DNA from 2 places in the Mesorhizobium sp. WSM4307 genome. Region 2 is predicted to be linked to the other one. Evidence: predicted binding sites of a transcription regulator. Region 2 holds the regulator's gene; the other holds the start of a gene.
The links. The regulator LexA, encoded in region 2, represses DNA repair genes until DNA is damaged. The targets are predictions, from matches to a motif close to TGTTCNNNNTGTGTTCNG.
Positions count from the first base shown of each region.

Region 1: the regulator LexA is predicted to act here: its motif matches at 5,511-5,528, upstream of FJV83_RS16480 (DNA recombination protein RmuC).

Region 1 covers NZ_VFTB01000006.1:242,452-250,234, forward strand. Annotated here, with positions in the region: gene FJV83_RS16445 (2-dehydropantoate 2-reductase) at 1-648, opposite strand, end outside; gene dapE (succinyl-diaminopimelate desuccinylase) at 774-1,967, shown strand; gene FJV83_RS16455 (transporter) at 1,973-2,623, shown strand; gene truA (tRNA pseudouridine(38-40) synthase TruA) at 2,694-3,440, opposite strand; gene FJV83_RS16465 (N-acetyltransferase) at 3,464-3,970, opposite strand; gene fmt (methionyl-tRNA formyltransferase) at 3,967-4,914, opposite strand; gene def (peptide deformylase) at 4,927-5,457, opposite strand; gene FJV83_RS16480 (DNA recombination protein RmuC) at 5,561-6,832, shown strand; gene FJV83_RS16485 (class I SAM-dependent methyltransferase) at 6,949-7,761, opposite strand.
Region 2 covers NZ_VFTB01000019.1:35,618-43,400, reverse strand. Annotated here, with positions in the region: gene FJV83_RS33400 (ComEC/Rec2 family competence protein) at 1-2,232, shown strand, start outside; gene lexA (transcriptional repressor LexA) at 2,226-2,963, opposite strand; gene FJV83_RS33390 (GntR family transcriptional regulator) at 3,338-4,111, opposite strand; gene FJV83_RS33385 (ABC transporter substrate-binding protein) at 4,265-5,251, shown strand; gene FJV83_RS33380 (ABC transporter ATP-binding protein) at 5,310-6,089, shown strand; gene FJV83_RS33375 (ABC transporter permease) at 6,095-7,018, shown strand; gene kynU (kynureninase) at 7,053-7,783, shown strand, end outside.

The DNA.
Region 1 (7,783 bases), on a different contig from region 2:
CAGGTCCGACAATGCCACCAGAGCGTTGTTGAGGTTCATCAAAAGCTTGCCCCACAGCACGGCCTTCATGTCGCCATGCGTCTCTGCCGCCAGCCCTTCGACATCAAGAAGACTGGCGACATCGAGAAGGCCGGCGACATCGAGACGGCCGGCAGGGCCGCCATTCTCGATCATCACCTTGCCGTCGCTGGCGCGGTGGACGCGCAGCGGCAGCTCGCCGTCAGGCGATTGCACCACATTGAACGGCACCATGCCGGCCAGCACGGTGCGCTGGCCAGACCCGGCGCGCAGCCTGTCGGCATTGTCGACGCCGTTCTGCAGGCTGACCACCACCGCATCGGGTCGGGCATGGGCCTCGATCAGCGCCGCCATCGCCTGCGTCGCGCCGCTCTTGACGGTCACCAGGATCACATCCGCCCGCGGCAGAGCGACGGCGGGATCGGCGGTGATCCCGAGCGCCTCAGGCTTGATCAGGCGATCGCGGCCTTCAAGGTCGCTGACGCGCAATCCGCCCTGCCGCAGCGCTGCCTCGATGCGCGGCCGGGCCAGCAGCACAACCGGCCGCCCGGCAAGCGCCAGGCAGCCGCCGACATAGCAGCCGATGCTGCCGGCACCGGCGACGACAATCCGTTTTTCCCCGTCTGCCATCTCTTGCTCCGCACCGGCCCGACTATACGACATGAAAACCATAATGTCGGCGGCATCGTCTGCCATTGCGCTGGCTCCTATGTCTGCCCGTGACAGGCCCTCAGCTTTCGACTATCGCTTTTGCCATGACGCTGCCGACCGATCCCGCCGCAAACCTCGCCGCCCTTATCCGTTGCGCCTCCGTGACACCAGCCGAAGGCGGTGCGCTGAGCGCCCTGGAAACGATGCTGAAACCGCTCGGCTTCCTGGTCGACCGGCCGGTCTTTTCGGAAGACGGCACGCCCGACATCGAGAACCTCTATGCAAGGCGGTCCGGCAACGGCCCGCATCTGATGTTCGCCGGCCATACCGATGTCGTGCCGGTCGGCGACGAGGCCGCCTGGACGCATCCGCCTTTCGCCGCCGAGATCGCGAATGGCGAGATGTATGGCCGCGGCGCCGTCGACATGAAGGGCGGCATCGCCTGCTTCATCGCGGCGATAGCGCGCCATGTCGAGAAGCATGGCGGCCCCAAGGGCTCGGTCTCGCTGCTGATCACCGGTGACGAGGAAGGCCCGGCCATCAACGGCACGGTCAAGCTGCTCGAATGGGCGGCTTCCAGGGGCGAGAAATGGGATGCCTCGATCGTTGGCGAGCCGACCAACCCGGATGCGCTCGGCGACATGATCAAGATCGGCCGGCGCGGTTCGCTGTCCGGTTCGGTCACCGTCAACGGCCGCCAGGGCCATGCCGCCTATCCGCAGCTTGCCGACAATCCGGTGCGCGGGCTGATCAGCCTGGTCGACGCCTTGCTGCATCCCGTCTTCGACAAGGGAACCAGGGATTTCCAGCCGACCAATCTGGAGGTCACCTCCATCGATGTCGGCAATCCGGCAACCAATGTCATCCCCGCGAAGGCGACCGCGACCTTCAACATCCGCTTCAACGACACCTGGACGGCCGAGACCGTCCAGGCCGAAATCCACAACCGGCTCGACCAGGCGGCGAAGCGCAAGAAGTACCGGCTCGGCAAGAAGACGCCGGTCGACTACGACCTCGTCTGGCGCGACCGGCCAAGCCATGTCTTCCTGACCCGCGACGACAAGTTGGTCGACACGCTTGCCGGCTCGATCAAGGCGGCGGTCGGCAGGAAGCCGACATTGTCAACCTCCGGCGGTACGTCGGATGCGCGTTTCATCAAGGATTACTGCCCGGTGGTCGAGTTCGGTCTGGTCGGCAAGACCATGCATATGGTCGACGAGCGCGTCGCCCTTGCCGATCTCGAAACGCTGACGCGGATCTACCAGCGCTTCATCGAAGACTGGTTCGGACAGGGCTGAGCAGCATGCTTTCGGCGGATGAAACCCAAGCTTCGTTGACCGGTGCCTGGCGGCTTATGCTCGGCAAGGCCGACGGCCTGCGCCTGCTCGACCTGTCGGCCGACGGTTTCTGGAATTCCTTCTTCGCCATCGTCGTTGCCGCGCCGGCGCTGATCGTGGGCTGGGTCGGCATCGCCAACGAGATCGGCGATCCCAACGCCTTCGTGGGCCGTTTCGGCATGCTGGTGCGCCTGGCGACGGTCGACATCGGCTCCTGGGTGCTGCCGCTGGTCGTGCTTGCCCTGGTCGCGCCGCGCGCCGGCATTGGCGGGCGCTTCGTCCACTATGTCGTCGCCAGCAACTGGGCCTCGGCCATCACTGCCTGGCTCATGCTGCCCTCGGCGCTGATCAGGCTTTTCCTGTCGTCGGCAAGCCAGGTCTCGAGCCTTGTGTCGCTGCTGCTGTTCGCCTTGTCGATGGCGCTGACCTGGCGCATGACCAATGCCACGATCGGCAAGGGCGCGGCGGTCGGCACCGCCGTTTTCGTTGGCATGTTCATCGCTTCGCTGCTGGTGTTGTTCGGGCTGCAGATGCTGCTTGGCATCACCGTGCCGGACGATATCGGGGCCCAGAGCCTTTCCGGACCGTTTCCGGGGTTGGAGCCTGCCGGGCTCTGAATAGGGCCTACCGGTTCTTTTCGGAATAGAGCCTTCGGACTCTATTCCGGACAGAGCTTCTGCACTCTGTTCAGGGATAATCGACGCCAATGAGAAAAAGCCCGTCGGGCGGCGCCACCTGGCCGCAGGCGGCGCGGTCGCGCGCTTCGAGCGCTGCCTTGAGGTCGGCCTCGGTCCAGCCGCCATCGCCGACGCGCTTGAGCGAGCCGACCATGGAGCGCACCTGGTTGTGCAGGAAGGAACGGGCCGAGGCTCTCACCTCGATCATGTCGCCAGCCCGGCTCACATCGAGCCGTTCCAGCGTCCGGACCGGGCTGTTGGCCTGGCACTGGGTCGAACGGAAGGTGGTGAAGTCATGCCGGCCGAGCAGGATTTTTGCTGCCTCGTGCATGGCGCCGGCGTCGAGCCGCTTCGGCACCCACCACACCTTGCCCTTTTCCAGCGCCGCGGGCGCGCGGCGGTTGAGGATGCGGTAGAGATAGTGGCGGCCGGTGGCCGAGAAGCGCGCGTCGAAATCGTCGGGAACGATCGCCGCCTTCAGGATGGCGATATGCGCGCCGGCTGCCTGCAGGTGAGCGTTGACGGCATCGCGCACCTTGTCTTCAGGCCATGGCTTGGCCAGGTCGACATGCGCCACCTGGGCGCTCGCATGCACGCCGGCATCGGTGCGGCCGGCGGCGCGCAGCCGCACCGCCTCGCCGCAGAATTTCTCGATCGCCCGCTCGATCGCCTGCTGCACCGAAGGCTGGTCGGCCTGGTGCTGCCAGCCGGCAAACAGGTTGCCGTCATATTCGATGTCGAGGCGAAAACGCGGCATGCCGGCAGCTTATACGCTTTCGCCTACGCGGCGAGAGCGGTGAAGGCGGAAGCGTAGACCAGTCTGCCGGCCTCCGGAGCGTCGCCCCAGGCCAGCGCCTGCAGCGCCTCGCCCTGGTATTCGCTCTCGAACTTCTCGGCCCGCGCATGGCTGTAGCCGAAACGGCCGTAATAGGCCGGGTCGCCAAGCACCACGGCCAGAGTCTCGCCGGCATCCCTGAGGCGGATATGCGCCTCGCGGATCAGCGCGCCGCCAATGCCGCTGCCGTGAAACGAAGGCTCCACCGCCAGCGGCGCCAGCGCCACGGCCGCGAGGCTCTTGCCGCCATTCTGGACGAACAGCCGGGAAAACAGGATATGGCCGACCACCTGGCCGTCTTCTTCCGCCACCAGTTCGACGACGGCGTCGCCGCCGGTCACCAGCGCGTCGACCAGCCCGGCCTCCGCCTGCTGGCCGAAGGCGTGTTCCTCGACGAGGCGAATAGCCTCGCGATCCCGCGGCGTTGCCGCGCGTATCGACATCATGCTCATGAGAACTTCATTCCTTTTACGATCTTGGCTCCGCGCAAGAATTCCGACGCGGCGGCGGGCTTTCCGCCCGCGCGTTGAACTTCGACCAGCCTGATCGCGCCTGCACCGCAGGCGACCGTCAGCCGGTCATCGAGAATTCCTCCCGACTCGCCCAAACCTTCCGAAAGCGACAGGCCTTCGGACAGCGTCGAGCGAAGCAGTTTCAGCCGTTCCATGCGGCCGCCAATGTCAATTTCGGACCAGGCGCCGGGAAAGGGCGACAGGCCGCGAAGATGGTTGTGGACCTCGGCCGCAGGCCGCGTCCAGTCCACCCGCGTCTCGGATTTATCGATTTTTCTGGCGTAAGTCACCCCTTCCGCCGCTTGCGCGGTAAATGTCAGGGTGTTCCCCTCCAGCCGCGCCAGCGCTTCCACCATCAGGGCAGCACCGACGCGCATCAACCGATCATGCAGATCGCCGGCTGTCATATCGGGTTCGATGGTGCATTTTTCAAGCAATCCCACCGGTCCGGTGTCCAGCCCCTCTTCCATGCGCATTACCATCATGCCGCTTTCCAGGTCACCAGCCATGATGGCGCGCTGGATGGGGGCGGCACCGCGCCAGCGCGGCAAAAGCGATGCATGGCCGTTGATGCAGCCAAGCCGGGGCGCGTCAAGAATCGCCTTCGGCAGCAGCAAACCATAGGCGACGACCACGGCGATATCGGTCCGCAGGGCGCTGAAAGCCGCCTGCTCGGCGTCGCCCTTGAGGGATATCGGCGTGCGCACCTCGATGCCCAGCCGTTCGGCCTCGCGCTGCACCGGCGACGGCGTCAGCTCCAGCCCGCGCCGGCCGCCGGCGCGCGGCGGCTGCGTGTAGACGGCGGAAATCTCATGTCCGGCCTCGGCGATCGCGCGCAGCGTCGGCACCGAAAACTCCGGCGTGCCCATGAAGATGACGCGCAGGGGCATGTTCCCCTATCCCACCAGCTTGCCCGGCGCCTTGTCCTTGGCGAGCTTCTTGAATTTCTTCACCACCATGTCGCGCTTCAGCTTGGAGATATGGTCGATGAACAGCACGCCGTTGAGATGGTCGATCTCGTGCTGCAGGCAGGTCGCCATCAGCTCCTCGGCCTCCATCTCCTGCAGTTTGCCGTCGCGGTCGAGATATTTCACGCGAACGGAAGCCGGGCGTTCCACCTCGGCGTAATAGTCGGGAATCGACAGGCAGCCTTCCTCGTAGACCGAGCGCTGATCGGCGCTTTCCAGGATCTCCGGGTTGATGAAGACATGCGGCGCCGGCGTTTCGTCTTCCTTGGCGAGATCGATCACCAGCATGCGCAGCGGCTCGCCGATCTGGATTGCCGCCAGCCCGATGCCGGGCGCGTCATACATGGTCGCCAGCATGTCGTCGGCCAGTTTGCGCAAAGGCGCATCGACGCGCTCCACCGGCTTGGAAACCTGGCGCAGGATGGGATCGGGAAGGATGATGAGCGGCTTGATCGGCATGGCGTCCCACGTAAGACGTCCAGCGAAAAGCGTCAACCGGTGGAGCTGAGTATCGTTCACGTTTTGATCTGTGCCAGCCCACCGAATCGGCTATGCTGTCCACATGAATGATCTGAGCACCATCCTTTCGCAGCCCGTCGCACGGCTTGGCGCCTCGACAATCACGCTGGGCCACGCCCTGGCCTTCGGCGCCTTGCTGTTCCTCGGCCTGTTCCTGGCGCTGGTCGTCGCGCTGTGGCGGTCGGCCAAGGCGCGCGCGGTCGCTGCCGCGGAAGCCGCCGACCATGCCCGCGACGCCGAGGCGCGGATGGCCGGCATCTTGCAAAGCCAGGCCGAGATGCAGGGCCGCATGGGCGCCATCGCCGAAGTGTTCGGCGCGCGCCAGGCGGAGCTGACGCAGTCGATCGGCCAGCGCCTCGACGCCATGACCGGCCGCCTCGGCCAGACCATGACCGAGCAGACCAAATCGACGCATGAGAGCCTGGCCAAGCTGCAGGAGCGGCTGGCCATCATCGATGTCGCGCAAGGCAACATCCAGTCGCTCGCCGGCCAGGTCGTGCAGCTGCAGGCGATTCTTTCCAACAAGCAGACGCGCGGTGCCTTCGGCCAGTCGCGCATGGAGGCGATCGTCGCCGACGGCCTGCCGCATGGCGCCTATGAATTCCAGGCGACGCTGTCGAACGGCAGCCGGCCCGACTGCCTGGTGAAGATGCCGAACGGCGCGCCCTCGCTGGCCATCGATGCCAAGTTCCCGCTGGAAGCCTGGAATGCCATCCGCGCGGCCGACGGCGCCGACCTGCAGAAGGTCGCGTCCCAGGCCTTCCGCCGCGACATCGAGATCCATGTCCGCGATATCTCGGAAAAATACCTGATCCAGGGCGAGACGCAGGACACCGCCTTCATGTTCGTGCCGTCGGAATCGGTGTTCGCCGAGATCCACGAGAATTTCGAGGCGATCGTCCACAAGGCGCACCGCGCCCGCGTCGTCATCGTCTCGCCGTCGCTGCTGATGCTGTCGATCCAGGTCATCCAGGCGATCCTCAAGGATGCCCGCATGCGCGAACAGGCGCATCTGATCCAGGGCGAGGTCATCCGGCTGATGGAGGATGTCGCGCGCGTCGACGAGCGCGTGCGCAAGCTGCAGGTGCATTTCGGCCAGTCGGCCAAGGACATCGACGATATCCTGGTCTCGACATCGAAAGTGACCAAGCGCGGCCAGAAGATCGAGGCGCTGGAGTTCGGCGCGCAGGCCGATGGCGATGCCGGCCCGGAGACGCCGTCACGGGCGCCCGCGGCGAAACTCGAGCCCGGTCCGCGCGCTGCCGATTCAAAGACCGGGCAGCTCAGGCTGCGGGTCGTCGAAGGCGACGACTAGAGCAATTCCAGGAAAAGTGTGAAACGGTTTTCCGTCCGGAATTGCGTTAAAACAAAGAGTTAGAGCGGGTTGCCGTTTCCGTGAAACGGTGAACTGCTCTAGCCGGCAATTCCGGCCTAGGCCATGGCCACGATGACGTGCGCCTGGATTTTGGCGGCAACCGCGCCGCTGCCATGTCTGGCCGCAATCGCGGATGCGGCGTAATCCGTTGCGGCGTCCAGTTTCCCGGGATCCCTGGCCTCGATTTCGGTGCGAAGCACCGTTCCCTGGCAATAGGCCACGGCCGGCAGGCGCGGCGAGGGGGCGCGGCTTTGTTCAGCCCTCGTTTCGATCGCCACACCGGAAAAGCCGGCCTCTTCCAGCTCGCCGCGGATCAGCGCCGTATCGTGGTAGCCATGCGGCGTGCGGGCGAGAAAGCGCGGCGGATCGTTCGCAAACATCCTGGCCAGTGCATTGGTCACATCATCGGCGAAGACATTCTCCTCGATGCGATCCCAAACGTTGAACAGGAAATGCCCGCCGGGTTTCAGCACCCGCCTGGCCTCGCGGTAGGCGGATGGGCGGCTGGGAAAGAACATCGCGCCGAACTGGCAGCAAACGAGATCGAAGGCCGCGTCCTCGAACGGAAGCGCCATGGCATCGGCCTGGCGCCATTGGATGCGACCGTCGCGAGCCTGTCGCGAAGCGGCGTAGTCGAGCATCGGCTGGTTGAGGTCGGTCACGACATAGGTTGCGTCAGGGGACAGTTTTGGCGCCAAGGCGCGGGTGACGACCCCGGTGCCCGCGGCGACTTCCAGGACGGCTTTGGGCGAAAAGGACGCTGCCCGCCGTGCAAGGTCCGCGGCGAATGGCTCGAAAATCAACGGCACCATATAGCGGTCGTAGTTTTCCGGGATCGAGCCGGCGAACAGTTTGTCCGTTTCCAACATCGCTATTACCCGCCGCTTGATG
Region 2 (7,783 bases):
CGCCTGCGCCATGGTGCGGCGACGGCAGCGGAGCTCGAGCTTGACCGGGGCATCGCCTTCCTGCTGGTGCCGGTTTGTCTGGCCGCTGGAGCGATCGGCTATTATTCGCTCGCGGCGGAGCCTGATTTTGCAAAGCCTGTCGCGGTCGTCGTGCTGATGGCGGTCTGTGCGCTTGTTTCGCGCTCCTGGCCGAAAACCCATCTGGGCTTCATGGCGGCATTGTTGTGCGCGCTTGGCCTGCTTGTCGCCAAGGTCGAGACATGGCGGGCGGGCACCCAGATGCTGGGTTCGGAAATCTCGACGCAAGTGACCGGCCGCGTCGTTTCGCTCGACCGGATGGAGACCGGCCGCATCCGGCTGACCATCGACGTGACGTCGACCGCACGGCCGAAACTGCGTTATGCGCCGGAAAGGGTCAGGCTTTCGGCGCGAGATATCCCGGCGGAAATGACCGCCGGCTCCATGGTCACCGGCTACGCTAAACTGTTGCCGCCGACCGGCCCGGTGCGGCCGGACAGCTACGATTTCTCCTTCGACAGCTATTTCGCCGGTATTGGCGGCAGCGGCTTCTTTCTCGGCAATCCAAAGCTTGTCTCAGCCACGGACGACGAGGTGCCGCTCACGGCCCGCCTTTTCTCCGGGATAGAAAATGCTCGTGAAGCCATTGCCGACCACATCAGGGCCAGGGTTGGCGGTGCCGAGGGTGAGATCGCGGCGGCGCTGATCGTCGGTGTGCGGGCCGGCATTCCCGATGAAATCAACGAGGCGATGCGGCGCACCGGCATCTATCACATCATCTCCATTTCCGGGCTGCATATGGCGCTGGTCGCCGGCACCATTATGGGGCTGCTGCGCGGTGCCTTTGCGCTGTTTCCGGACTTTTCCGCGCGTCGGCCGGTGAAGAAATATGCGGCCGCCGCCGCACTGTTCTCGATCGCCGCCTATCTCGTCATTTCCGGTGTCGTCGTTGCCGCCGAACGCAGCTTCATCATGCTGGCGGTGATGCTTGTTGCCGTCCTGTTCGATCGCGCGGCACTGACCATGCGCAACCTCGCCATCTCGGCGATCGCCGTCATTGTGGTGTCGCCGCATGAGGTCGTCGGCCCAAGCTTCCAGATGTCGTTCGCTGCGACCGCCGCGCTGGTCGGCGCCTATGCCGGCTGGGCGGATCACCATGCGGGAAAAGCAAGACCGCCACCGCCAAAGCGAACTCTGCCGGGTTTTCTCACGCGAAAATTCCTGCTGGCGACGGGCGGGCTGGCGATGACCTCCATCATCGCCGGCTGCGCCACGGCGCTGTTTGCCATCTGGCATTTCCAGCGTGTGTCGCCGCTCAGCCTGTTCGCCAATCTGGCCGTCATGCCGATCGTGTCACTGATAGTCATGCCTTTCGCTGTTCTCAGTTCTCTTGCGATGCCCTTTGGTGCCGACGGCCCCTTCCTTTACGTGATGGGCAAGGGCCTGACCGCAATGATCGCCATATCGGCGTGGATATCGGAACGCTCCCCGGTCGATGCGGTCGGGCTGATTTCGCAGCGATCCGTGCTGCTGGTGACCATCGCCCTGGTCATCGCGACGATGGCGACGACCTGGCTGCGGCTCGCGGCAGTGCCATTCGCGCTTGCCGGCCTGCTGACAGTATCGGATACGCGCACCCCGGATGTGCTGATTTCCGAAGATGCGCGGTTGGTGGCGCTGCCGATCGGCGGTGGAGAACTCGCGGTCAGCCGGGCTCGCCCGAACGAGTTCACCGTCGACAATTGGAAACGCGCGCTGGTGTCCGAAACCATCGTCGTGCCGGAGATGTTCGACAGGGCGGACGGGCAATTCGACATTGCCGATGCCGTCAATCTGCCGCCGGGAGCACCGTTCTACTGCACGGATGGCGTCTGTCTTGCACGGCACCCGTCGGGTGCGATCATCGCGCATGTCGAAGACCGCAAGGATACCTGGAAAGCCTGCGGTTTCGCCGACCTGATCGTCGTCAATGACGCGACGGGCTATGATGCCTGCCACAATCCGCTGGTTCTTGTCGTCACCAAACGGCAACTTGCCCGCAAAGGCAGTGCCGCCGTGTTCTTCGACCGCCAATCGGCAACTGGCCCGCCAACCGTCAGCTTCGCGGTGGACGGGCCGTATCGGCCTTGGCACGAGCAGCGAAAATTTTCGCGTGAGGCGAGGGGGCTGGCGCCCTATCAAAAACCCGAAAAGACGGCCGCTCCTGCTCAGTAACGCCGGATCAGCCCGACAAGCTTGCCCTGCACCTTGACCCTGTCTGGCCCGAAAATGCGCGTCTCGTAGGCCGGGTTGGCGGCTTCAAGGGCGATCGAGGCGCCCTTGCGGCGGAACCGTTTCAGGGTTGCTTCCTCCTCGTCGACCAGCGCCACGACGATCTCGCCCGGGCTCGCCGTGTCGGCGTTGCGGATGATGACCGTGTCGCCGTCGAAGATGCCGGCGTCGATCATCGAGTCGCCCTTGACCTCCAGCGCATAGTGCTCGCCACCCATGATCATGTCCGGCGGCACCGAGATCGAATGCGTCTGGTGCTGGATGGCATCGATCGGCACACCGGCGGCGATGCGGCCCATCACTGGGATCGACACGGCGGAAACCGCATCGTCATCATTGCCGGCCGCAGGCAAACGCGACTGCGCCGGTTTGATCTGGCGGCCAAGACCGCCCTGGCCGAGGCTGCCCTGGATGACGCTTGGCGAGAATTTCTTTGCCGCGTTAAGGCCGGGCGCGATCGAATCCGGCAGCCGCAGCACTTCCAGTGCCCGCGCCCGGTTGGGCAGCCGGCGGATGAAGCCGCGTTCCTCCAGTGCCGTGATCAGGCGATGGATGCCCGACTTGGAGGCGAGATCGAGCGCTTCCTTCATTTCGTCGAAGGACGGCGGAATGCCGCTTTCCTTGAGCCGTTCATGAATGAACATCAGCAGTTCATGTTGCTTGCGTGTCAGCATGGCGGCCCCCGAGGCGTTGAACGACGGATTTGAATCAGAATCGAAAAACAAACCCAGAACAAACACTATCTGTTCCAGTTGTGTTCCGCAACTGTTTAAAGTTTAATGAATTTGTTAACGCGTCTGAAATTTTTTGACCGGGGCAGAGGGTCGCGATCAATGATTTCCCTGCCGGTACGCGCATTGAAATCGTTTCGGTTAATGGTCTGTGGCCTAGCCCTGAACGCGGTTTGGCATCAGGTGTTTGGGAGGCGTCTGCGGGGCGGATTTGAGCGGCGTATCGATCCATTCCGGCAGAACGAAACGAAACCAAAACGCCAACGATCGTGAGTTCAGGCCGGCACGGCCACGTGGATCCGGACGCCGCGGAAGCATCATCCGGAAACCGCTTTCAGGCTGCCGGCGCGCGCGGTGTAAGTGTTGGCGCCGTTGTCTTCGCTGTGGACATAGACATGCAGCGTGTAGCCGATATGCGCCGTCATCAGCGCCTTTGCCCGCTCTACATCCCGATCGAGCGCCGCTTCCATGATCGCGGTGTGATGCTCGATGGCGATCGCCTCGCGCAGCGCGTCCATTGCCTCGCCATAGCCGTCCTTCAGGCCGGCCGCCGCTCGCAAAGTCGGCGCCAGGCCGAGAAACCGATGATGCCGGCGCAGCTGATCGGCGATCGTCGAGCGGAAGCGCAACAGCCAGTTTGACGTCGCCGCGCTCAGCAGCGCCGCATGGAAGGCCTCGTGGCTCTCGTCCCATTTGTCGACGGCGGCATCGGAAGGGTCATCGACCGCGGTCTTGCAGCGGGAGAGCCGGTAATGAGCGGTAACGACCGCGTCCTCCCATTCCCTGCCGCCGTTCGCGATCGATTCCAGGAACAGCGGCATTTCGACAACCATCCTGGCGCGCGCCAGGTCCTCGAGCTCGGCGCGTGACACGGGAGCGACGGCAAAGCCGCGATTGCTGATGGCGGTGACCAGGCGTTCGGCTTCAAGTCGAGACAAGGCTTCACGCAGCGGCGTCCAGCCGACGCCGTATGTGCCGCGCAGCGCGCTCAGCTTGAGCGGCGCCCCCGGCATGAGGCGAGTGGTCAGGATATCGCGCCGCAGCAGCTGATAGGCCGCCTCGGTCTTCGTGGAATTGTTCTGATCCTGCATCGCGATCCGTCCATCATCGGCTTATGAAAATTATATATGAAGGGGGAGTATGGCAAGAATTATATATAATGTTTGACACGCGGCGAGGGACTGACCATGATCGCCGCAGTTGCCGTCCTTGAGAGCGGCGCTGATCAAATCTGGGAGGAAATGATGTTGAAGTCGAAATCCGCTTGGCTGTCGGGATTGGCCCTGGCAGCCGCATTGATGGTCAGCGCCGGCAGCGCCGCGGCCGATCAGATACGCATCGGCATCGCCAATTTCGGTGAGCATCCGCAGCTCAATGCCGCCATAGCGGGCTTCAAGAAGGCACTGACGGACAAAGGCTTTGTCGAGGGCAAGGACGTCGTCTACACCGAAAGCCACACCAATTTCGATGCATCTCTGGTGCCGCAGATGATCGCCAAGCTGCAGGCGGAGCAGCCCAAGCTGATCTATACCATCACCACGCCGGTCTCGCAGATCGCCAAGAAGGCGCTCGCCGGTTCCGGGATTCCGATCGTCTTTGCCGCGGTCACCGATCCGGTGGCGGCCAAGCTGGTGCCGTCGTGGGACGCCGGAGACGAAGGCATGACCGGCGCCAGCGATCTGCAGGATGTCGCCGCGGTAATGGCCTTCACCAAGAAGCTGCTGCCGAACGCCAAGCGCTTCGGCGTGCCCTACAATCCGGGCGAGGCCAATGACGTTGCCCTGATCGAAAAGATCAAGGCGGCGGCACCCGCCGCCGGCTTTGAAGTCGTCGAAGTCGGCATCGACAACGTCAATGACATCCAGCAACGCATCGCTTCGCTCGCAGGCAAGGCCGACGTGATCTACGGTCCGGCCTCGAACCTGATCCAGCCGGCGATCGCCGCCGTCTCTGCAGCCGCGCGCCAGGCGGGAATCCCGGTCGTCAACTCCGATGACAGCGCGGTCCGCAACGGTACCGTGCCGGCAAGCTTCGCGGTCAATTACACGCAGGTCGGCATGAACGCCGGCAACATCGCGGCCGAGATCCTCAAGGGCAAGGATCCCAAGACGATCGCGCCGTCGCGCCCGGCCTATAAGGACCATATGGCAACGATTTCCCGCAAGGCGATGGCCGCGTTCGGCATCGAGATACCGGCTTCGATGGCCGATTGCGGCTGCATCGTCGACTGATATCGGGCTGGACGGGCGACGGCGCCGTCGCCGTCGCCCATCAGGCCAGGGAGGAACGATGCTCGATATCCGATCCGCGCGCAAAGTATTCTACAAGGGGCAGGCCGACGAGAAGGTCGCGCTGGACGGCCTCAGCCTGTCATTGGCCACCGGCGATTTCGGCATCGTCATCGGCTCCAACGGGGCCGGCAAGAGCAGCATGCTCAACGCCATTTCCGGAGCTCTTGTCCTGGATTCCGGCAAGATCCTGATCAACGGCGCGGACGTGACGGCCATGCCGGTGCACAAGCGCGCCACGCGATTGGCGCGCGTCTTCCAGGATCCGATGCGCGGCACCGCCGCCAGCATGACCGTGGCGGAGAACATGCTGCTGGCCGATCTGCGCAGCCGAAAACGCACGCTGCGACAAGGGCTGAACGCCGCGAGGCTCGCGTCCTACAAGGAGCGCCTGTCGATATTGGGCCTCGGCCTTGAAAATCGTCTCGACACCCGTGTCGACCTACTCTCGGGCGGGCAGCGTCAGTCGCTGTCGCTGATCATGGCTGTCGGCGGATCGCCGGACCTGCTGCTGCTCGACGAGCATACCGCGGCACTCGACCCGCGCACGGCCGAGATCGTCATGCAGGCGACGGTGCGCGCCGTCAACGCGCTGAAACTGACCACGCTGATGGTGACCCACAACATGCAGCACGCCGTCGACTATGGCAGCCGGGTGATCATGCTCGATGCGGGCCGGGTCCTGCTGGAGGTCACTGGCGAGGAGAAGGCCAGGGTCACGGTTATCGATCTGATCGGCCATTTTTCCATCAAGACCGACCGCATGTTGCTGGCGAGCTGATCACCATGGGCTTTATTCAGGACGTTCTCACCAGCTTTGTCGCGATCATGCCGGTGACCCTGGCGCAGAGCCTGATCCTGGCCTTTGTCGTGCTCGGCATCATGATCCCGTTCCGCATGCTGAATTTTCCCGATCTGACCAGCGAAGGCGCCTTTCCGCTGGGCGGCTGCGTCTGCGGCGTGCTTCTTGCCGCCGGCGTATCGCCGCTGACCTGCATCGTCGTCGCATTCGCGGCGGGCTTCGCGGCGGGCTGCTGCACCGCCTTCATCCATCTGCGCTTCCGCATCCACACGCTGCTGGCGGGCATCCTGATGATGACGATGCTTTACAGCATCAACCTGCGCATCATGGGCAAGTCCAACCTCTCGGTTTTCGGCTCGCCGACCGTGTTCGACTGGGTCCCGTTCGCACGGCCGGGTTTTCCGGCCAGCAAGATCGTTGTCGCCGGCCTTCTCGCGCTCATCGTCTTCGCGGCGCTCTACATGTTCTTCAGGACCGAGAAGGGGACTGCCGTGCGCGCCGTCGGCGCCAATCCCGACATGGCCGAGGCGCAAGGCATCAATGTCTGGGCGGCGACCATCGGCGGTGTCGGGCTGGCGAGCGCGTTTTCGGCGTCGAGCGGCGCACTGATGGTGCAGTCGCAGGGATTTGCCGACGTCAATATGGGGCTGGGTATCCTCATCAACGGCCTGGCCGCGCTGATGATCGGCGAGGCGGTCGTCGGCAAGCAGACGGTCTGGCGCCAGCTGCTGGCGCCCTTTGCCGGCGCGATCATCTATTACCAGCTGGTGTCGTTCTGCCTCGCCGCCGGCATGCCGCCTCCCGACCTGAAGCTTGCCACGGGCCTGTTCGTGCTCGCCATGCTTGCCCTGCCGAGCCTCAAGCGCGGCCGGGGATCCGCGCCGGCCCGCGAAGCCATCCGTGAATAATCAGGACCTAAACAACCAGGGAATGTCACAAATCATGCGCGCACCGCTCGATCTCGCAGCAGTCGAAGCCATGGATGCGGCCGATCCGCTGCGCGCCATGCGCGACCGCTTCATTTTGCCGGAAGGCGTGATCTACCTCGACGGCAACTCGCTGGGTGCGGCGGCGCCCGCCGTCTTCAACGAGCTGCAGAAGGCGGCGACGCAGGAATGGGCGCAAGACCTCATCCGCGCCTGGAACACCGCCGGCTGGTTCGACATGCCGGTCGCGCTCGGCGACCAGCTCGGACGGCTGATCGGCGCCGCTTCCGGCCAGACGGTGGTCTGCGACACGACCTCGATCAACATCTACAAGGTGCTGCATGCGGCACTCGGCATGCGGCCGAATCGCTCGGTCATCGTCGCCGAGGGCGACAGTTTTCCAACCGACCTCTACATGGCCGAAGGCGTGGCCTCGACGCGGCCGGGCACGGTGCTGCGGCTCGAAGGCGTCGATGCGCCCACCATCGAGGAACTGATCGACGAGCGCGTCGCCGTCATCCTGGTCAACCACGTCAACTACAAAACCGGACAATTGCGCGACATGGCCGCCCTGACATGCAAGGCCCATCAGGTCGGCGCGCTGATCGTCTGGGATCTCTGCCACACGGCCGGCGCCTTGCCGGTCGAGCTCGATGCCGCGAACGCCGATTTCGCCATCGGCTGCACCTACAAATATCTCAATGGCGGTCCGGGTGCGCCCGCCTTCATCTATGCCGCGAAACGCCA